Regions from separate parts of the Actinomadura sp. NTSP31 genome, predicted to be linked through region 3. Evidence: riboswitches for the same ligand, from Rfam matches in the RefSeq annotation. Region 3 holds a riboswitch; each other region holds the start of a gene.

What was found. Region 3 has a riboswitch for S-adenosylmethionine ahead of ACA514_RS00330 (PotD/PotF family extracellular solute-binding protein). Riboswitches for the same ligand answer to the same signal wherever they lie in the genome.
Positions count from the first base shown of each region.
Region 1: another riboswitch for S-adenosylmethionine. It lies ahead of thrC (threonine synthase); the one in region 3 lies ahead of ACA514_RS00330 (PotD/PotF family extracellular solute-binding protein).
Region 2: another riboswitch for S-adenosylmethionine. It lies ahead of ACA514_RS21665 (aminotransferase class V-fold PLP-dependent enzyme); the one in region 3 lies ahead of ACA514_RS00330 (PotD/PotF family extracellular solute-binding protein).
Region 4: another riboswitch for S-adenosylmethionine. It lies ahead of ACA514_RS12480 (GNAT family N-acetyltransferase); the one in region 3 lies ahead of ACA514_RS00330 (PotD/PotF family extracellular solute-binding protein).

Region 1 covers NZ_JBGNUT010000008.1:314,676-320,003, reverse strand. The annotation lists gene ACA514_RS16870 (dihydrofolate reductase family protein) at 1-403, opposite strand, end outside; gene ACA514_RS16865 (cold-shock protein) at 490-690, opposite strand; gene ACA514_RS16860 (MoaD/ThiS family protein) at 867-1,145, opposite strand; gene thrC (threonine synthase) at 1,166-2,410, opposite strand; SAM riboswitch class I at 2,427-2,568, opposite strand; gene ACA514_RS16850 (cation diffusion facilitator family transporter) at 2,680-3,639, opposite strand; gene ACA514_RS16845 (trehalose-6-phosphate synthase) at 3,772-5,205, shown strand; gene ACA514_RS16840 (sulfotransferase) at 5,253-5,328, opposite strand, start outside.
Region 2 covers NZ_JBGNUT010000012.1:149,374-154,701, forward strand. The annotation lists gene ACA514_RS21655 (transglycosylase domain-containing protein) at 287-3,001, shown strand; gene ACA514_RS21660 (hypothetical protein) at 3,068-3,448, opposite strand; SAM riboswitch class IV at 3,499-3,615, shown strand; gene ACA514_RS21665 (aminotransferase class V-fold PLP-dependent enzyme) at 3,660-4,958, shown strand; gene ACA514_RS21670 (SseB family protein) at 5,107-5,328, shown strand, end outside.
Region 3 covers NZ_JBGNUT010000001.1:85,641-90,968, reverse strand. The annotation lists gene ACA514_RS00340 (ABC transporter permease) at 1-706, opposite strand, end outside; gene ACA514_RS00335 (ABC transporter ATP-binding protein) at 709-1,920, opposite strand; gene ACA514_RS00330 (PotD/PotF family extracellular solute-binding protein) at 1,887-2,972, opposite strand; SAM riboswitch class IV at 3,065-3,180, opposite strand; gene ACA514_RS00325 (hypothetical protein) at 4,223-4,690, opposite strand; partial or broken gene ACA514_RS00320 (IS5/IS1182 family transposase) at 4,998-5,123, shown strand; gene ACA514_RS00315 (TetR family transcriptional regulator) at 5,176-5,328, opposite strand, start outside.
Region 4 covers NZ_JBGNUT010000006.1:132,573-137,900, reverse strand. The annotation lists gene ACA514_RS12495 (Lrp/AsnC family transcriptional regulator) at 1-358, opposite strand, end outside; gene ACA514_RS12490 (RBBP9/YdeN family alpha/beta hydrolase) at 395-943, shown strand; gene ACA514_RS12485 (GNAT family N-acetyltransferase) at 959-1,585, opposite strand; gene ACA514_RS12480 (GNAT family N-acetyltransferase) at 1,582-2,199, opposite strand; SAM riboswitch class I at 2,206-2,295, opposite strand; gene ACA514_RS12475 (DUF397 domain-containing protein) at 2,684-2,920, shown strand; gene ACA514_RS12470 (Scr1 family TA system antitoxin-like transcriptional regulator) at 2,921-3,871, opposite strand; gene ACA514_RS12465 (hypothetical protein) at 4,116-4,742, shown strand; gene ACA514_RS12460 (hypothetical protein) at 4,791-5,328, shown strand, end outside.

The DNA.
Region 1 (5,328 bases), on a different contig from region 3:
GGATCTCGTCCACGAGGCCCTGGGTGGCCAGGTGATGCGCCAGTTCGCCGCAGCCGTAGGACACGAGGTTCCCCGTATAGCGCTGCTTCAGCTCGGAGATGGCCTCGGCGGGGGTGCCTTCGACGAGGCTGGCGTTCCATTCCAGCGGTCCCCGCAGAGTGCGGGAGATGACGAACTTCGGCATGCCGTTGACCCGGTCCGCGAAGCCGCGGGTGTCCGTGATGGTCGGCCAGACGCTCGCCAGGCCCTCGTACGTCTTGCGGCCGAGGAGGAGTGCGTCCGCGGCGAAGAGCTGGTCGAAGCTGCCGGAATCCTCGTGCTCGCCCGCCGGCGTGAACCACTCGTCGATCCGGTCGATCACGCCATCGACCGTCATCTGGGTGGAAACGATCACCTTGCCCACAGGACCTCCCTCAGGGTCGCCGTCCGTGCCGTCCCGTGTTGAGACCGGCGGGACCGGGCGAACTCATCGGTGATCCGCGGGTGGTGTCAGAGGGGGCGGACGGCGTCGGCCTGGGGGCCGCGGTCGCCCTGGGTGATCTCGAACTCGACGCGCCCGCCCTGTTCGAGGACGCGGTAACCGTCCATCTGGATCGCCGAGTGGTGGACGAAGACGTCACGGCCTCCGTCGACCGCGATGAAGCCGTAGCCCTTGTCGGCGTTGAACCACTTGACCGTGCCCTGCGCCATTCGCCAGCCCGCCGCTCGACCGTTCCCCGGCCCCGCCCCTGCCATCGCGGGACCGCGGATCATCCGCGTCTCCGCGGCGCTGCGCCGCGGGCGGGGTCGACTCGGCGTGATCGGAGTCGACCCTACCCGGCGGCCGCGACGGTGCCCGGAGGCGAAGGGCGGTTCGCCGGTGGCGGTCAGCCGCCGGCGACGGCGGGGATGATCGAGATCTGGGCGCCCGCGGGCGTCGCGGTGTCCAGGCCGTCGGCGAACCGGACGTCCTCGTCGCCCACGTAGACGTTGACGAACCGGCGGATCTTGCCGGCGTCGTCGAGGATGCGGGCCGAGATGCCGGTGTAGCTGGCCTCCAGGTCGGCGACCACGGCGCGCAGGGTGTCGCCCTCGGCCTTCACTTCCGCCTCGCCGCCGGTGTAGGTCCGCAGGATCGTCGGGATGCGGACGGACACGCTGCTCATGTGCTGGCTCCTTCTCGTTCTCAGGCGAGGCCGGCGGCGCGGAACGCCTCCAGCGTCGGGGCGATGTTCGCGCTCGGCTTGGCGACGGGGGCGACGGCGTCCAGCGTCTTCAGGCCGTCACCGGAGTTGATGATCACGGTCTCGGCGGACGGGTCGAGCGCGCCGGAGTCGACGAGCTTGCGCAGGCAGCCGACGGTGACGCCGCCAGCGGTCTCGCCGAAGATGCCCTCGGTGCGGGCGAGGAGGCGGATGCCCTCGACGACCTCGGCGTCGGTGACGTCCTCGACGGCGCCGCCGGTGCGGCGCGTCACGTCGAGCACGTAGGGGCCGTCGGCGGGGTTGCCGATCGCCAGGGACTTGGCGATGGTGTCGGGCTTGACCGGCCGGACGACGTCGTGGCCCGCCTTGAACGCGGCGGAGACGGGGTCGCAGCCGGCGGCCTGCGCGCCGAACACGCGGTACGGCTTGTCCTCGACCAGGCCGAGCTTGATCAGCTCCTGGAACGCCTTGTCGATCTTGGTGAGCTGGGAGCCGGACGCGACCGGGACCACGATCTGGTCGGGCAGCCGCCAGCCGAGCTGCTCGGCGATCTCGTAGCCGAGCGTCTTGGAGCCCTCGGCGTAGTACGGGCGGACGTTGACGTTGACGAACGCCCAGTCCTCCTGCTCGCCCGCGATCTCGGACGCGAGCCGGTTCACGTCGTCGTAGTTGCCGTCCACGGTGACGAACGTCCCGCCGTACACGGCCGTCGTGATGATCTTCTGCGACTCGAGGTTCGACGGCACGAACACCGCGCTGCGGATCCCGGCGCGGGCCGCGGCGGCGGCGACCGCGTTGGCGAGGTTGCCGGTGGACGGGCAGGCCAGCACCTTGAAGCCGAGTTCGCGGGCGGCGGCGAGCGCGACCGCGACGACGCGGTCCTTGAACGAGTGGGTCGGGTTGCCGCTGTCGTCCTTCACCCACAGGCGCTGCAGGCCGAGGCTCTCGGCGAGGTTGTCGGCGCGGACGAGCCGGGTCAGGCCGGGCTCGGTGTTGGGGGTGTCGGCGACGGTCGACGGCACGGGCAGCAGCCCGCGGTAGCGCCAGATGTTGCGGGGGCCGGACTCGATGCCGGCCCGGGTGATCCCGCCGAAGTCGTAGGCGATCTCCAGCGGGCCGAAACATTCTTCGCACGCGTAGAACGGGCCGAGATCGCGCTGGGAGCCGCATTCGCGGCAGACGAGGGCGGTAGCGGGTCCGAGGTCTGTGGCAGACGTGAGTGCCATGAGGGCGAGGCCTTTCTCCCCATCTTTCCTGCGCCACCTTGGTCGCAGGCCGGAGTTGGCACCATCTCCCGGCCGGCCTCGCAGGATCGCGAGCGCGCGTCAGCCGGGTGGTTGCCGGGGCTTCGCAGGGCCGGTCCCTCCACCCCTCTGGATGAGCGGTATTCAGTTGTGGTCGAGCCGTTTGAACTCGTATGCGAACTTTACATGACGTGACCGGATGGCAGACAGGCGGGTCCGGCCAGTGAGACGTTACCCGGAGGTGGTCTTGATCACGCCGGCTCGCCCGCGGCGTCCGCGGCGGGGGCGCCTCCGGGCCTGCGCTGGGTGGGGTCGAGGAAGACGTGCCGGACGATCGGGACGCGCTCCTTGAGCCGCCGGTCGATCTCGCCGGCGACGTCCTCGGCCTGGTCGGCGCTGATGTCGTCGGAGAAGTTGACCCGGGCGGCGACGAGCAGCTCGTCCGGGCCGAAGTGCATGGTGAGCAGCTCGTCGACGCCGGTCACGCCGGGCGCGGCGGCGATCTCGGCGCGGATCTCGCGCTGCGCGGCGGGGTCGGCGGCGCGGCCGATGATGAGGCCCATGCTGTCGCGGCCGAGCACGAACGCGACGACGACGAGGAGCAGGCCGATCAGGACGGAGGCGAGGCCGTCCCAGAACTGCGACCCGGTGAGCTGCCGAAGGACGAGCCCGGCGGCGGCGAACGCGAGGCCGATCATGGCGGCGGTGTCCTCGAACAGGGCGGCCTTGAAGGTGACGTCGGGTGACCGGCGGACGTGGTCGACGATGTCGCGGCCGTTGTCGCGGGTCTCGCGGCGCGCCTGCGTGAACGCGCGGACCCAGGACGTCCCCTCCAGCAGCGCGCCGAGGCCGAGGACGCCGTAGGCGATCCAGACGTCGCCCTCGGAGCCGCCGTGCCCGGTCATGGCGAGGACGCCCTCGAAGATGGAGAAGCCGCCGCCGGCGACGAAGATGCCGAACGCGGCGAGCAGCGACCAGAAGTAGCGCTCGTTGCCGTAGCCGAACGGGTGGCTGCGGTCGGGCGGGCGGGCGCTGCGGCGCAGCGAGGTCAGCAGGAAGCCCTGGTTGAGGGTGTCGGCGACGGAGTGCGCGCCCTCGGCGAGCATCGCGCTGGATCCGGCCAGCGCTCCGGCGATCAGTTTGGCGATGGCGAGGATCAGGTTCGCCGCCCCGGCGACGAGGACGGTCTTGGTCGTCTCGGACCGGCTCATTCCGCCCGGGTACCCGGTGCAGATCACCGTAATCACGGCGGGATCGGTACAGATGCCTGCCTTTCACGCGTCGCCGAACTCATCCCCCCGGCCACTTTGAAGCACCCCCGTCACAACTGAGACCCTGCCGGTATGAGCCAAGTGGTGGTGGCGTCCAACCGCGGCCCGGTGTCGTTCTCGCTGTCCGACGACGGCGCGCTGACGATGCGGCGCGGCGGCGGCGGCCTCGTGTCGGGCCTCGCCGGCGTGGCGTCCGGGCAGGACGTGCTGTGGGTGTGCGCGAGCCTCGGCGAGGCCGACCGGACGGCGGCGCGGCGCGCACCGGACGGGCGGATCGACCTCGCGGGGCACGACACCGGCGGCGCGGCCGTCCGGATGCTCGACATCCCCGCGGCCACCTTTCACCGGGCGTACAACGCGGTCGCCAACTCGACGCTGTGGTTCGTCCACCACTTGCTGTACGACACCCCGCGCAGCCCGCATTTCGACGCGCGCGCGCGGCGGGACTGGCAGTCCTACGAGGCGTACAACGCGGCGTTCGCCGACGCCCTTGCGCGAGACGCGGCACAGGGCGCGAAGGCGGCGATCCAGGACTACCACCTGTCGCTGGCACCGCGGATGCTCCGCGAACGGCGTCCCGACCTGAAGATCGTGCATTTCTCGCACACGCCGTGGGCGCCGCCGGAGTACTTCCGTCTCCTGCCGGACGACATCGGCGCGCAGATACTGCAAGGCATCCTCGGCGCGGACCACGCGGGGTTCCTCACCGAGCGGTGGGCTTCGGCCTTCCTCGACTGCTGCGAGGCGGTGCTCGGCGCACGCGTCGACCGCGCCGCCCGTACCGTCACATGTGGGGGCCATACGACGCGCGTGGGCGTGCACGGCCTCGGTGTGGACGGGACGGAGCTGCGTCAGCGGGCCGCCCAGCGGGACGTGGCGGAGCGAGCGCGGGCGCTGCGCGAGCAGGTCGGCGACCGGCAGCTCATCGTCCGCATCGACCGGACCGAATTGTCCAAGAACATCGTGCGCGGGCTGGCCGCCTACCGGGAGATGCTCGTCAACCATCCGGAGTGGCGCGGACGGGTGGTGCACCTCGCGTTCGCCTATCCGTCGCGCTACGACCTGCCCGAGTACCGCGAGTACACGGCGGCCGTGCAACGGATGGCCAAGCAGATCACCGAGGAGTTCGGCACCGCGACGTGGGAGCCGCTCATCCTCCAGGTGAACGACGACTATCCGCGGTCGCTCGCCGCCTATGGGCTGGCGGACGTGCTGCTGGTGAACCCGATCCGCGACGGGATGAACCTCGTCGCGAAGGAGGGGCCCGTCCTGTCGGAGCGGGGCTGCGCGCTGGTGCTGTCCCGCGAGGCGGGCGCGGCGGCGGAACTGTCGGAGGACGCTCTTATGGTGAACCCGTTCGACGTGTCCCAGACCGCGGAGACGCTGCACCAGGCGCTGCTGATGCCGCGCGACGAGCGGGCCGAGCGCTGCGCCCGGCTCGCCTCCGCCGCGACCGCCCTCCCGCCCGGGCGCTGGTTCGCCGACCAGCTCGCCGCGCTCGACTGACCCGCCGCTCGACTGACCCGCTACTCGGGTGCGTCCGGGCCGCCCGGCTAGTCCGGCCGCCCCTGCCGGGACGCGGCCGGAACGGCGGCGGCCGGGGCGAGGCGGCAGTCGACGGGGTTCGGC
Region 2 (5,328 bases), on a different contig from region 3:
CCGCATGACGGCGCGAGGCGGAGACGAGCGGCGGGCACCCGGTCCTGGGTCCCCGCCGCTCGGCGTTCAGGAGGCTCTCAGGAAACTGTGCGCGGGCGTTCGGGGAGGCGCTGCGACATCCGTCACGTCAACCCGGAGGGCCCGGCGGCCGTCCTCCTATTGGGAAGCCAAGGATGCGCATTGGGCGGCCCATCGCATGGATCCCCTCAGGTATCGTCGGTAACGCAATAATCACGGGGGGCTTGTGAGCAGCAGGGAAAAAGGTCAGGAAGACGGCACACCGGGCATGGCACGTGATCTCGGGCAGGATCCCCCGAAGGCCGCCGCGGCGGCCGCGGGGGACGCCGCCGCACCGCGCCACGACCCGGCGGACGGGGCCGCCCAGGCCGGCGACCAGGCCCGTGACCAGGCCGGCGACCGCGAGCCCGGCCGGGAGGGCGGGCCGGCGGAGGCCCCCGCGACCCGGGCGGCGACGCTCACCGTGGACACCGGAGAAATCGCCCCAGACCCGAAATCAGCCCTGAACGACGACATATCTCAGAACGACGGCAAGGCGGATGCGGGGGGCATCGCGGGCGCCACGGAGGCGCAATCCCCGGCCGCCGGCGCGCAATCCCCGGCCGCCGACGCCCAATCCCCGGCGGTCGAAAAGGGCGCGTCCCCCGATACCCCCCGCGCCGCGCGGGACGTTCCGGGCGGCTCCGCCGGCGCTGGTGTGAGCGACTCGGCGGCGGGAGATACCAAGACCATGCCGGCTGCTTCGACCAGGCAAGGGGGGCCACCGGGGCGCGGCCCCGGCGGCGGCTCCGGCGGTGGCGGAGGCGCCGGCGGCGGCAAGGGGCCGAAGAAGCCGCGCAGCCGGCGCGCCCGCTACCTGCGCCGGATCCTGTTCACGCTGCTCGGCATCCTCGGGTTCTTCGTCGCCGCGTTCGCGATCGCCTACGTCTTCACGCCGGTCCCCTCCCCGCAGCAGCAGGCGCTCGCGCAGGGCCCCGCGTTCTACTACGCCGACGGCAAGACGCTGATCGCCAAGACCGGGATGAACCGGGACGCGGTGAAGTTCGACCAGATCCCGAAGAGCACCCGGGACGCGGTCATCGCGGCCGAGAACCGCAGCTTCTACAAGGACCCGGGCGTCTCGGTGCAGGGCACCGCGCGGGCGTTCTGGTCCACCGCGACCGGCGAGCAGCTTCAGGGCGGCTCCACGATCACCCAGCAGATGGTCCGCAACTACTACGGCGGCATCGGCAAGGAGCGCTCGGTCACCCGCAAGCTCAAGGAGATCATGGTCTCCCTGAAGGTGGGCCGGGAGAAGTCCAAGGACTGGATCCTGGAGCAGTACCTCAACACCATCTACTTCGGCCGCGACGCCTACGGGGTGCAGGCGGCCGCGCACGCCTACTACAACAAGGACGTCAAGGACCTCACCCCCGCCGAGTCCGCCTACCTGGCCGCCGCGATCCAGCAGCCGAGCAACTTCTCCGACCCGACCGGCCAGCACCGCGTGTACGCCGAGCAGCGCTGGCGCGCGGTCGTGAACAACATGGTCCGCGACGGGGCGCTGTCGTCCGCCGACGCCGCCGCGATGACGTTCCCGCTGCCCGGCAAGGAGAAGATCACCGACGTCCTCAAGGGCCAGAAGGGCTACATGGTCAACCTGGCCAAGAAGGAGCTGGAGGAGCGGCGCGGCTACACCGAGGACGAGATCAACCGCAGCGGCCTGAAGATCACCACGACGTTCGACAAGCGGCTGATGGACGCGGCGAAGCGGGCCGTCGACGCCGCCGCCCCCGCCGGGATGAGCAAGAAGATCCGCACCGGGCTGGTGTCGGTCGACCCGAACACCGGGCAGGTGCTGGCGTTCTACGGCGGCCGCAACTACCTGACCGAGGCCGCGAGCAGCGCGTTCTACGACACCGCGCAGGTCGGGTCGGGCTTCAAGCCGATCGCGCTGGCCGCCGCGCTGGAGGACGGCAAGAGCCTGTCCGACACCTATGACGGCAGCTCCCCGCAGTACTTCGGCGGCCACCGCATCGAGAACGACAGCGGCGAGAACTTCGGGAACATCAACCTCGTCACCGCGACCGAGCACTCGGTCAACACCGCGTACGTGAACCTCGGCCAGGACATCGGCAACGACAGGATCGCCGGCATGGCCGAGAAGCTCGGCGTCTCGTCGTCGCAGATGACGTCCGCGCAGCGGTCCGCGACGTCGTTCCCGCTCGGCATCGTGTCGCTGCACCCGGTCCAGCAGGCCGGCGTGTACGCGGCGTTCGCCGACGAGGGCCAGTTCCGCCAGCCGTTCGTGGTGAAGTCGGTCACCGACAACGAGGGCCAGACCCGCAAGTTCGCCGAGAAGGGCCGGCGGGCGTTCGGCACGCAGGTCGCGCGGGACGCCACGTACGCGATGCAGCAGGTCGTCCAGGGCGGCACCGGCACCGGCGCGCAGCTGCCCGACGGCCGCGACGTCGCCGGCAAGACCGGCACCACCGACGAGGGCCGCGCGATCTGGTTCAACGGGTTCATCCCGCAGATGGCGACCACCGTGGCGATGTTCCGCGAGGACAACAAGGCGCTGAACATCCCCGGGTACGGGGCGTACGGCGGGCAGCTGCCCACCCAGATGTGGCGGTCGTACATGACCGACGCGGTCGACATCAAGGGCTACGACCCCGAGTCGTTCGGGTCGCCGTCCGAGACCCCCGGCAGCGGCTGGGACGGCCCGCCCACCGGCGGCGGCCAGAGCACCGAGCCGCCGTCCACGCAGGGCCCGACGCACCGCCCGTCCGGCGGGACGGACGAGCCGGGCGGGTCGACGCCGCCCACCGGCGGCCTGCCGACCATCATCCCGTCGCTGCCCGGCGGCGGTGACGGCGGCGGCAACGGCGGAGGCGGCGGGAACGACGGCGGCGGAAACGACGGTGGTGGCGGGAACGACGGCGGCGGCAATGACGGCGGTGGCGGCGGCGACGATGGCAGCGGCGGCCAGATGTTCAATTAGCGCCGCGTCGCAGCGCAGGCCCGGCGGTGGAACCGCCGGGCCTGCGGCCTTCCGTCCGGACGCCCGCTAGTCGCACGCCTTTCCGATGCGCGCGGGCGTGCCGTCCAGCACGGCGCTGAGCTGCGCGGCGTCCCCGGTGTGCACGCTCGCGGCGGCGGTGCGCAGCCGGCCCGCCTCGTCCTTCAGCGCCTTCTTCAGCGCCCCGTCATCGGTCTCCCTCGCCAGCCCGTCGAGCCGGGTCGCGAGCCGCTGCGTCGCCTGCCCCCACTGCGCCGGCTCCGCCGCCGGCACGCTCCTGACCTGGGTGACGTACTGCTGGAACGCCTTCTTCGTGTCGGTGCAGACCTGACCGGAGTCGCCCCCCAGCGCACCGCACGCGCCCAGCAGGCCGGACACGCCGAGCATCACCACGCCCCCGGCCAGCGCCCGAACCGCCCCGTACCGCATCGCACCCTCCCGCTTGATCTGCCACCGGCTCCGCATATACTTCCGCACTAGGTCATGAGCGCCAGCGCCAAGCCCCGGCTCGCTGGCCGGCAACCCTTCGTCCGCGATGGGGTGCCCCGGGTGAGGACCAGGCCGGACGCGGCACCGCGTTCCGGCAAGCGCGGATCCCGCGGGCGCGTCCCCGGGGTCCCTGACCCCGGAAGGAACCGGCATGCCCACGCTCGCCCCCGCACCGTCCCGCTCCCCGTTCACGAGTCCTGAGACGTCCGGCACCGGGCCGGAAGTTCGCGTCCCCCGGATCATCGGCGCGGACGCGCCCGTCCCGCTGGACGACGGCCGCCGCGTCCCGTACGCCAACCTCGACTACGCCGCCAGCGCGCCCTGTCTCGAGGCGGTGCACGAGGCCGTCACCCGCGCGCTGCCCTACTACAGCAGCGTGCACCGCGGCGCCGGTTACGCCTCGCAGGTCACCACCCAGGCGTACGAGGACGCGCGCGAGACCGTCCGGACGTTCCTCGGCGCGTGGCGGCGCGACGCGGTCGTGTTCACCCGCAACACCACCGACGCGATGAACCTGCTCGCGCACGCCGTCCCGTCCGGGACGAGCGTCGTGGTGTTCGAGTCCGAGCACCACGCGTCGCTGCTGCCGTGGCGGCGCGCCGTGCGGCTGCCCGTGCCCGCCACGCCCGCCGAGGCGATCGACGCCGCCGACCGCGCGCTCGCCGCGACGCCGGCCGGGGCCCGGCTGCTCGTCGTCACCGCCGCGTCCAACGTCACCGGCGAGCTGTGGCCGATCCGCGAGCTGGCGCAGGTCGCCCGGCGGCACGGCGCCCGCATCGCGGTGGACGCCGCGCAGCTCGTCCCGCACCGCCCCCTCGACATGACCGCGCTCGGCCTGGACTACGTCGCGTTCTCCGGGCACAAGCTGTACGCGCCGTTCGGCGCCGGCGTGCTGGCCGGACGCGCCGACTGGCTGCGCGCCGCCGAGCCCTACCTCAAGGGCGGCGGCGCGAGCGCGTCCGTCGCCGAGACCGTCCGGTGGGCGCCGTCCGCCGAGCAGCGGCACGAGGCCGGCACCCCGAACGTCCTCGGCGTCATCGCGCTCGCCGCCGCCTGCGACGCGCTCACCGCCGCCGGCTGGGACGCGCTCGCCGCCCGCGAGGAACGGCTCCTCGCCCGGCTGCGCGCCGGCCTCGCCGCGCTCCCCCACGTCCGCGAGCTCACCCTGTGGGGCGACCGGTCGCCGCGCGTCGGGATCGTGTCTTTCACCGTGACCGGCTGGAACGCGCGGGACGTGGCGCTTACGCTGTCCGGGGAGCACGGCATCGGCGTGCGGGACGGCAAGTTCTGCGCGCACCCGCTCGTCCGGCACCTGCTGGACGGGGAGGGCGGCGCGGGCTGCGGCGAGGGGGCGGCCGTCCGCGCGAGCTTCGGGATCGGCAGCACCGAGGAGCACATCGACCGGCTGTGCGCCGCGCTGGCGCGACTGGCGGGGTCGGCAAGGCGCTGACCTGCGGAATCGCCCGCAAGCACAGACGTTTATAGCCTTTGGTCCTGTTCGCCCCTGTAGCGTAGGCAGTCGCGCTACTTCCCGCCGGAACTCCCACCGGGACCCGGCGGGTCGGGGACGAGCACGGACGAAACAGGGGGTGGCGGCGGTGGCCGACGCGTGGCGACCCACGTCGGAGCTGGAACGCCGACTGGAGGAGACCGTACGGGCCGGGGACCAGGAGGGCTACTTCCGCGTCCTCGCGGGCAGCGAGCTCGTGGTGCCCGTCGCCGACGACGCCGTCGACGGCGTCCTCGCCGGCCGGACGCGGCCCGCCTGGCCGACCCAGGAGGAGGACGGCCGCGTGCACGTCCTCGCCTACACCTCCGCC
Region 3 (5,328 bases):
GCAGCGGAGTGATGTAGATCCCCATCGCGAGCGCGAAGACGACGAGCGCGCCGCTGAGCGCGCCGGGCAGACTCAGCGGCACGGTGACCCGCGCGAACGTCCGCACCGGTCCGGCGCCCAGGACCCGGGAGGCCCGCAGGACATCGCGGTCGAGCCCGCCCAGCGCCGTCGCCAGCGGCACGATCGCGAAGGGCAGCAGCACGTGCGTCACCGACACCACGACCGCCGAGTAGCTGGTCAGCAGGTGCGCGGGCTGGTCGAGGACCCCCAGCGCGACGAGCGCCCGGTTCACCGGCCCGTTCGCGCCGAGCAGCACGATCCAGCCGTAGCTGCGCACCACGACGCTGGTCAGCAGCGGCGACAGCACGATGACGAACAGCAGCGTGCGCAGCAGGCCCGGCCGCCGCCGCGCGAGGGTGTACGCCGCCGGGTAGGCGAGCACGACGCACAGCACGGTGACCAGTACCGCGGTGAAAAGCGTGCGGACGAGCGCCTCGTAGAAGAACGGCTCGGTGAACACGCGGACGTACTGGTGGACGGTGTAGCCCGGCCGCGCCGCGTTGTTCTCGTCCACCGGGCGGAAGCTGAGCTGCAGGAGCCGGACCAGCGGCGCGACGAACAGCGCGAGGAGGAAGACCAGCAGGGGCGCCGCGTACGCCGCGCCGCGCCGGCGCGTCCGCCGCTTCCCGGGCGAAGTGTGGGCCATCGCTACCGCCCCGCCCTCAGATCAAGGACGATGAGGTCGGCGGGGTCCCAGCTGGCGGTGACGGCCGTTCCGGCGCCCGGCGGGTCGGCGCCGCCCGCCCCGGTGTCGGCGACGCGCACGGTGAGCGCCAGGCCGCCCGCCGTCCGCACCTCGACCTGCCAGGCGTCACCGGTGAACGAGCGGTAGGCGACGGTCCCGGTCAGACCGGTCACCGGGGTCGCGGCGCGCGCCCCGTTCGGACCGGCCGCCGCATCAGCCTGCGTGCCGGTGACGGGCGCCAGGCGGATCCGCTCGGGCCGGATGGCCACGACCACCTCCCGCCCGGATTCCGCGTCCGGCAGGCCGAGCGGGACCGCGACGCCTCCGACGTCCAGCGCACGGTCCGGGCGGACCGTCCCCTCCAGCACGTTGGCGGCGCCTATGAACTGCGCCACGAAGCGGCTCGCCGGCCGCCGGTACACCTCGTCGGGCGTGCCGAGCTGCTCCAGCCTGCCGCCGTTGAGCACCGCGATGCGGTCCGACAGCGACAGCGCCTCCTCCTGATCGTGCGTGACGAAGACCATGGTGGTGCCGACGCTCTGCTGGATCTTGCGCAGCTCGACGCGCATCTCCCGGCGCAGCTTGGCGTCGAGGTTGGACAGCGGCTCGTCCAGGAGCAGCACTGCCGGACGGGTGGCCAGGGCGCGGGCGATCGCCACCCGCTGCTGCTGGCCGCCCGAAAGCGCCCGGGGGCGCCGGTCGGCGAACTCCTCCAGGCCGACCAGGCGCAGCGCATCGGCCACCCGCTCCGCGCGCTCCCGCTTGGGCACCCGGTGGACGCGCAGCCCGTAGGCGACGTTGCTCGCCACGGACAGGTGCGGGAACAGCGCGTAGTTCTGGAAGACCATGCCGAGCCCCCGCCGGTGCGGAGGCAGGGCGGTGATGTCGTCGCCGTCGACCAGGACGCGGCCGCTGTCGGGCGCCACGAACCCGGCGATGGCGTTCAGCAGCGTGGTCTTGCCGCAGCCGCTCGGCCCGAGGATCGACAGGAACTCGCCGCGCCGCACCGACAGCCGGTCCAGGTCCAGGACGGGCTGGCCGTCGTAGCCGACGGCCAGATCCTCGATCTCCACGTGCCCCGCTGCGGGCCGCCCGGCTTCGACGTGCCCGGCGGCCGGTCCGCCGGCCGCGGCCGCGCCGCTCAGCGGAAGATCTCGTTCCACCGCTGCTGCCATTCGTTGAGCTTCGGCGTGGCGACGTCGTAGTCGACCCAGTGGAACGTCCGGTAGACGTCCGTGCCGTACTTGATCTTCGCCTTGAAGGCGGGACTGTAGTCGATCTTGCTGTTGGAGCCGGCGTACCAGTTCCCCTCGGCGAAGGGCTTCTGGTACGTGGCGTTCGCGATGTACCCGAGGAACTTGTAGGCCAGGTCGTTGTTCTTGCTGCCCGAGGCCAGGAAGTAGCTGCTCAGTGCGCCGACCGCGCCGGACTTCGGATAGGTGAAGCCGACCTTGCCCCCGGCCTGCGCCATCGCGAAGGCCCGCCCGTCCCAGTACGGGACCGCCCACGCCTCGCCGTTCTGGATGGCGCTCTGCACCGCCGTCGCGTTCGCCGGGTAGGACGACACACAGCCCTTCAGCTGCTCCAGCTGCTTGAACGCCCTGTCGACGTCCGCGGGGTCGGAGAGCTTCCCGCCCTGGCCGGTCACCAGGGCGCTGAAGAACTCCAGTCCCGGGTTGTAGGTCAGCGGCGGCAGCGCCACGTGCCCGCACAGGTCCTTGCCGAAGATGTCCTGCCAGTCGACCGGCGCCTGCTTGACCTTGTCGGTGCGGTAGAGCAGCCCGGTCGAGCCGATGGTCAGCGGGACGCCGTAGCTCTTCCCCGCCACCGTGGTCTTCTCGATCTCCACCGGGTCGAGGTCGCTCCAGTTGCTCACCTTCGCCGTCTCCAGCGGCTGGACCAGCTTGCCCGCCACGGCCGGACGGGCCGCGTCAGGGGTCAGCACCACCAGGTCGAACGGCGGGTTCTTGCCGCCGGCGGCGCGCAGCTTGGTGAGCCACTCGGCGTTGGCGCCCGGGACGAGGTTCACCTTGGCGCCGGTGTCCCGCTCGAACGGCTCGACGAAGGACTTCTTGAACAAGTCCTCCCACGGTCCGGAGAAGACCGTGACCGTCAGCTCCTTGCCGCCCTTGCCCGAACCGCCGGTGTCGGCGGTGTCCACCCCGCACGCCGCGGCCGCCAGCAGCGCCACCGCGCCGATGACGGCGAACGCCGATCGCCTTCCCACGTCTCACTCCTCCATGTCCGAGCCGGCACAGCGATGGGCCTCCGTCGCGCGCACGTCACCGTTCCCGAGGTCTCGGGGAACGCGGCCCTGCGAACCCGCGCTTGTCGTCGCATGTCCGGCGGACGACCGTGTCCTCACCCGGAGCACCCCACCGCGGTCGGAGGGTTGCCGCCCAGCAAGCCGGGGCTTGGCGCTGGAACTCGTGACGGCAGGAACATACCATATAAAAACGGTCTGAATACCCTGATTACGGATGACCGAAGCTCCGGAGGGCAGGGCATCCTGCCGGTCGCGGATGCGGACGCGTGTGATGGTGCGGCGATCAGCTCAACTCGGCTTCGACCGCGCGGCCGATCGCGAGCAAGGGCCGGTCGTCGAACGGCCGGCCTTCGAGGCAGGTCCCGCTGCGCCGCTGGCGGAGGGCCTGCCGGCACCGTGAGCAAGGGGAAGGCCGGCCGCGGTTCCTGGGCCCGCGGCCAACTGGATGATCGGTAAGGCCCGGATCATTCTGCGCCTGGAGGCGCGACGCTGGGCCGATCGGGGTCAGCGGCAACTGGAAGGACGCCGATCCCGACGCCGAGGGCGCGCTGGGCGTGCACGGCGCCAGGCGGGAACGCCATGCTCGGCCCGACCGGCATCGACGCGGTGATGTCCGCCAGTGCGTCGCGCAGGTAGGCGCCGCTGAACCGGAACGTGTCATGAACGCGGGCGCGCCGGACTCGAGGGCGGCGAGGTGGACGTCCATTCACCGCTCCACTGTGTTTTTCGTGCTCAGGCTGATCTTTGTATCCAATTATCGAGGAATGGTCGACAGGCCGGTTGATACAGGTATTGTGACTTCAGCCCTGAGCATAAATGAGCGACGCGGAGCGGAGTGTCGTATCGTGTCCGACTCGGCCGTGACGGCGCACCTTCGACCATCGCGGCGCTCTTCGCTACGCGCGACACAGGATTCTGCGGCGACAGCGACGAGATCGCCTTCTCGCCGAGGGGCGCACCCAGACAAAGGCCTGTAGTGTCAATTGGTTCGAGGATGAGTACTGAGCCCTACGCCCGGCATGGATCTGCGAGGTCACGGGTTCGAACCCAGTATTACCCACGTCAAGTTTCCGCAGGTCAAAGCACGTTTCGTGGTTGACCTCAGCGGTTCTCTGTTGATTTCTTCGTAGGTTCGGGAGCCAATCGGGGGGCCGCTTCGGGTCTCCCGAAGAAGTCACTCAAGCCCCCTCGGCGCCGATGTGGCCGCCGATTCACTGTCCGTTGCGGTGCATCTGTTCCGCCTTGCGCCAGCCTTCTCGGCAGGCGGCCAGGAAGGCCGATCTGCCCGCGGGGAACTTGCCGCCGCCTTCAACACCCTTGGTGTAGGACTTCTCGCAGAAGTTGGGCTGGGGGTTGTCGCCCATGGTGTAGCGCATGCCCGCGGCCAGTTGCGCCATCGTCGTGTACGTGTACTTCTTGCCGTCCGGGTCGATCATCACGATCTGCTTGCTGTTCGGGAGCTTGGGTTCGGTGGTAGTCGGCGCTGGGGTCCCGGGAGCGCTCGTTGTCGGGGTGGTCTGTACCGGCGCAGGCGTCGTCGTGGTCGCTGTCGTGGTCGCCGTCGTGGGCGGGGCGGAGGACTTGCCGGCCGCCGCGGTCTTGTCGTCGCCGTTGCACGCGACGGCGCCGACGAGGACCAGGCCGCCGAGGACGAGGTGGATCGCGATCTTCTTTGGCACGGAGGCCTCCGGAGGCAGGGGGTGTTGCGGACGGAGATTAACAGAACACGCGGCGGCACAACGATCAGGGACGATACGGCCGACGGTCCGGCTTCGCGGGTGATGACGCAGGTCGCTCCTCCACCCGTCGGCCCAGCCCGGGTCGCTTCGACCGCAAACAGCACGTTGGCCGTCTTGTACTGCCCGCAGGCCGGCCTCGGATCGTGGAGGGAAGACGAAGTTCAGGTCGTCGAAAACCACCGGGCCCTCAGTGAGCCCTTTTTCAGCAGCGGGGCGGTGACTGCTGATCGCATGATGGTCGCGGGCGGAACGAGCGAACGCCAAGCTCAAGTCATGGCGAATCCTGCGGAAGCTGCGCTGCTGCCCCTATCGCGCCGGTCACGTCGCCGAGGCCGTCCACGCCCTGCAACTCCGCGAGACCACATCACGCTGAAAGGACTCAGTGTCGGTCGGTTCGAGAGGGCTGCTGAGCGCTGCTTCTGTCGTCAGTGGCTTGTGCGCCGGTCCTTGGGGGAGTGGCCCGCGGCGGCTGTCGCGTTGTCGGCGGTCAGGCGGTATACAGCGCGTTCGAGGACGGGCAGGATCTCGGTGATGTCGAGTTCACCGGCGGCGAAAGAGCCCACGACGGAGTGGCCCAG
Region 4 (5,328 bases), on a different contig from region 3:
CGGAAGTCCGGGAGGCGAAGTCCAAGGCGGGTGCGAGCCGGGCGTGCGTGGTGCGCAGCCGGACGACCGCGTGGATGTTCAGTCCGAGGGCTTCCGGGTCGACCAGGGCCCGGTAGCCGGTGATGACACCGCTCTTCTCCAGCCGCTGGATGCGCGCGCTGGCCGCGGGTTGCGAGAGTCCGACACGGCGCCCGACCTCCGCGCCGGTCAGCCGGCCGTCGGTCTGGAGCAGGGCGAGGATGTCCCGGTCAATCCGGTCGAGTGATTCCATTGTCGTCCGCACCATCTTCTTTGAGATCACTTGCGCTGCCACCACCGCCCTGATGCATCCATCAGAATCTGCGTCGAGCGCACCCATGATCGCAGGGAGCGACGAGTGAAACGGTGGTGGGCAGTGACCGCATACATCATCATCCCGGGCATCGACGGGTCGGACGAGCAGCACTGGCAGACCCTGTGGGAGCGGCAGTGGGACACCTCGGCGGTGCGGATCTCCCCTGCCTCCTGGTCCGCCCCCGACCTGGACGACTGGGTCGGTGCCGTACAGGAGGCGTACGACGAGGCTTCCCGGCGGGACCGCCGCGTCGTGCTGGTAGCCCACAGCCTGGGCTGCTGGGCGGCGTCCACCTGGCTGAACAGGAATCCCTCAAGCCCGCCAGGCGCCGCGTTCCTGGTCGCGCCCCCCGACCCGGACGGGCCGGCGTTCCCCCACCAGGCGGCCGCAACGTTCACCGACGTGTCGTCGCAGCCGCTGCCGTGCCCGGCCCTGGTGGTGGGCAGCACCGACGACCCGTACTGCACCCCCGAGGCAGCCGCCGGCTTCGCGGCGCGATGGGAGGCGCGATGGCACCTGGCGGGCGCGTGCGGACACATCAACTCCGCCAGCAGCCTGGGCTCATGGCAGCACGGCCGTGAACTACTGGACTCGCTGACCCAGCAATAGGGCCGCTGGGTGCCGTCAGGGCTGGACGGCCCCTGCCAAGACGTTCGTCATGGTCGTCTTCACGGACGGCCATTCGTCGGCGATCACCGAGAAGATGGCCGTGTCCCGCAGCTCGTCCTCCTCGCCGGGCACCCACGACTCCGAGTAGCTGCGCAGCACCCCCTCGAAATGCACGCCGAGCCGCTCGATGGCCCGCCGCGACCGCTCGTTGCGCGCATCCGTCTTGAGCTCCACGCGTGCCACGCCCAGCGTCTCGAAGGCATAGCCGAACAGGAGCCTCTTGGCCTCGGCGTTGATGCCGGTGCCCTGCGCGGACGCCGCCAGCCACGTCCACCCGATCTCGACCGCGCACAGCCGGTCCCGGCCGGGCCACGGCCGCGGATGCAACAGCGCGGTGTGCCCGACCGCCTTCCCATCCATCACCCTGACCTGCGCAAACGGCATCAGCTCAGAGCGGTCGAGCTTGCCGGCGACGTACGACTCCATCCCGGCCGCGGAAGGCACCGGAGTGAACCCGTACGCCGCCCGTCCCTCCTCGGCGGCCTCCGCCAACTCCGGCACATGCCCCATCGACAGCGGCTCCAGCCGCACGAGCGCCCCGCCCAGCACCGGCGCGCACCCGGGAAGTTCCCTCACCGTCACCGCCCGACGGTCTCCGCCAGACGATTCGTCATGGCCGTCTTCACCGACGGCCATTCCGGCTCGACCACCGAGAACATCGCCGAATCACGCAGCGTGCCCTCCTCGTCCGGTGCCCACGACGGCGACCAGCTCCGCAGGACGCCCTCGAAATGCACGCCGAGCCGTTCGATCGCCCGCCGCGACCGCTCGTTCCGCGCATCGGTCTTGAGGTCGACGCGCACCACGCCCAGCGTCTCGAACGCGTAGGTGAACAGGAGCTTCTTCGCCTCGACGTTGATGCCGGTGCCCTGCGCGGACGCCGCCAGCCACGTCCACCCGATCTCGATCGCGCTCAACCGCTCCGTGCCGGGCCACGTCCGCGGATCCCACAGCCCCGTATGCCCCACCGCTTTCCCGTCCGCGACCCTGACCTGCGCGAACGGCGTCAGCCCAGGCCGCGCGAGCTGCCCGGCGACGTACGACTCCATGTCCGCCGCACCGGGCACGAGCGTGAACCCGTACGACGACCGGTTCTCCTCGGCGGCCTCCGCCAGCTCCGGCACATGCCCCATCGACAGCGGCTCCAGCCGGACGACCGTCCCGGCCAGCACAGGAACATCAAGGCGCACGCCCATGAACTCTCCTCATCGCTCCTGGCATTGGCACCTTGCCACAAAAGCAGGTTGCCGGACCGTCCCCGGGCCAGGCCCCTCAGATCCTCTAGATGATCACAACCCCCCGCATCCTGCCCGCCCCGCCGCCAGCCGTCAACACGATTCGTTCGGTGCGGGAGCCGCACGAGGAGCCGGCGCGCGGTGGTGGCCGTCTCCACGGACGACCATTCGATGGGCGATTGAGACTCTCACGAATTAGGCGCCCAGCCAGAAAATGGCCAGCCGGTCATTCTCGGGCGGCGACGCACCGCCCGGGCGCCCGATTCGTCGCCCGCGCATGAGGACCAAGCGAACCAAGCGTTCATTTGGTCCGGGCTGTCCGGTTTTTTCCTAGTTAGAGAACATGTCGGGAATGTTGCAGGAAACCCCTCGAAGTCGACGGCGTCCTCGCTACTCTCTACCCCAGCCCGCGACCTGCGGCCCCGTTGGAAGGAAAGGACCCCGCATGCCCGAATGGGCGGACGACGACGCGACCGGCCCGACATCCGACGCACAGCCGTCGGCATGGCGCAAGAGTCGCAGATGCAAGGAGACGTATTGCGTAGAGGTCGCCCGCCATTCGCCGGGCGGCATCGCCATGCGAGACTCCAAGCAAGGGACCGACGGACCCGTCCTCATCATCTCCCGGCAGGATTTCCAGGCGCTGCCGAGGCTCTCGAAGCAGGCCGATCCGCGGTCGTGATCACACGTCGGCGCAGCTCCGGGCGCCGGACGGACCCCATTCCTCCGCCGCCCGGGATATCCGCCGCAGCGACTCGTCCGCGGAAAGCGAGACCGACCTGAGCGCCTCCCAGCACAACCGGTACATGTGCGTGACGCCGTCGCGCTGAAGCACCGCCGTGGTCGACAGATTCTCCAGGTAGACCACGTCAGGGAAGGTGACGTCGTAGGCGGGTGCGAAATCCAGAAGTGTGAAGTCGTCCGCGAATATCGGCTCTCGGTCGACGTCCAGGGGAAGCACGTGGACGTGGACATTCGGTAATTCAGCGAGTTCGAGCAGATCGAGCATCTGCCGGCGCATGATATCCCGGCCGCCGATGACGCGCAGCAGGACGGACTCGTCCACCACGGCCGAGAGGGTCAGGGAACCATCGCCGTGCAGCACTTCCTGCCGCCGCATGCGCAGTTCCAGCCGGCGCTCGACCTCGCGCGGAGTGGAAACGGCGATGACCCTCCCGCTGCTCAATATGCGGTGCGCGTAATCCTTGCTCTGCAAGAGCCCCGGAACGGCGTACGTGGTGAAGGTGAGCGCGGTGCGCGCCTCGTCCTCCAGGGCGACATAGGTACCGAATTCGCCGGACAGGACATCCCGGTACCCGGCCCACCAGCCGTGCTCCGTCGCGGCCTGCGCGAGGGCCAGCACCTCCCCCTTGTGCCTCTCCCCCACGCGGTACAACTCCAGCAACAGCCGGACGTCCGAGACCCGCACGCCGATCCGGGCGTTCTCAATGCGGCTCAGTTTCGACGGAGACCAGCCGAGCCGATCTGCGACCTCCTCGACCGTGCGGCCGAGGTGCTCCCGCAGCCTCCGCAACTCGATGCCGAGGCGGCGACGGCGGACGGTCGGCGCTGCTGCCACCCCGGCCTCCCAGCGAATCGGTTTCGGTTCTGCGGCCCGGACGCCGATCTGCAAGTTGCAGGGCAACGATAACCTCGCGCCGCCTGGATCACCAGACCTCGCGGAAAAGCGGTTCCCCACCTTTGACATCATTCTGTCTCACTGGAAGTCGTCAACCTTGCCAGATGGATACAGAGGCGATCCGGGTGCGATGCATGCCGCTGTGCACCTTGCACGACTCAGAGAACCGGTTGCAGACTATTGCCAGAGGTTCTAACAGCAGAGCGAATTTGGGGGCGTCCAGGTGAGCGGCAACCCGGTGCACAGGAGCATTCTGGCCGTCGACCTGGAGAACTCGACCGGGGCGCTCCGCACGAACCCGATCAAGGAGGAACTGCGGAGCCAGATCTACGGCCAGGTGAAGCGGGCCATGGCGGCCGCGGGCATCGAGGACCGGTGGTGCGACCCGTTCGAGGACCGCGGAGACGGCGTCCTCGCACTGTTCCACCCGGTCGACGAACTACCGAAGACCCATCTGCTGTCCCGCCTCGTTCCGGGCCTCAACCGGCAGCTGGCCGACTACAACGAGTCGATATCGGCGGCGGAGCGGCCGAGCAGGTGCATGCGCCTTCGAGCCGTCGTGCACGCAGGCGAGATCCACCGGGACGAGAACGGGCCGTTCGGTGAGGCGATCGACCTGGCCTGTCGATTACTGGACGCGCCGAGGCTGAAGAAATGCCTGCGGGCGAGCAGTTCACCGCTCGTTCTCGCGGTCTCCGAAGACATCTACTGGGGAATCGTCAAGCATGGATACGACGGGATATGCCCTGCGGCGTACCGCCCGGACCTGAGGGTGTCGGTCGCCTCGCGGCGCCGCCAGGGGTTCGTTCATGTGCCGCAAGAGATCTCGGGGACGCGCGAAGACCGGACAATGGCGGTCGCGTGAGACCTGGGTTCTCGCCATAATGGCTCTTCCGGCTGAAGCGGAGGTGCCATGTCGGTCGAGGTGGCGGCTTTGCGGGTGGGCGCGTCGGTGGCGCGGCTGGCCGTCGGGCGGTTCATCGCCGGACGTTCCACCAGGGACGCCGCCGGAAAGGACCTCACCGAGCTGATCAGGACGGGTTTCCCCGACGAGATCAGACGGCGGCGCGTCCAGCGGCAGTTCGAGGACATCGCCGACTCGGTGGCCGAACGGCTCCTGACGTTCGCCGCCAACGAGTTCGGCGGGCTCACCGACGGCGACCGCGACGCGGCGCTGTTCGCCGTCGTCCACACCCTCGACACCGCCGACCTCTCGGACGAGGCCTTCTTCGCGGCGGACGCCGACCCGGTGAAGCTCGCGCGGGGCCTGCGGTCGCGGCTATCGGCACGGCGGGCGGAGTTCGAGCTGGGCGAGGCGGGCGCGCACCTTTACGAGGTCGTGCTGGACGAGTGCTGCGACTGCCTGGCGCGCATCGTCATTCACCTACCGGAGTTCGGGCCGCGCGCGTCCGCCGAAACACTCGCGCGGCTCACCGGACTCGCCGACCAGG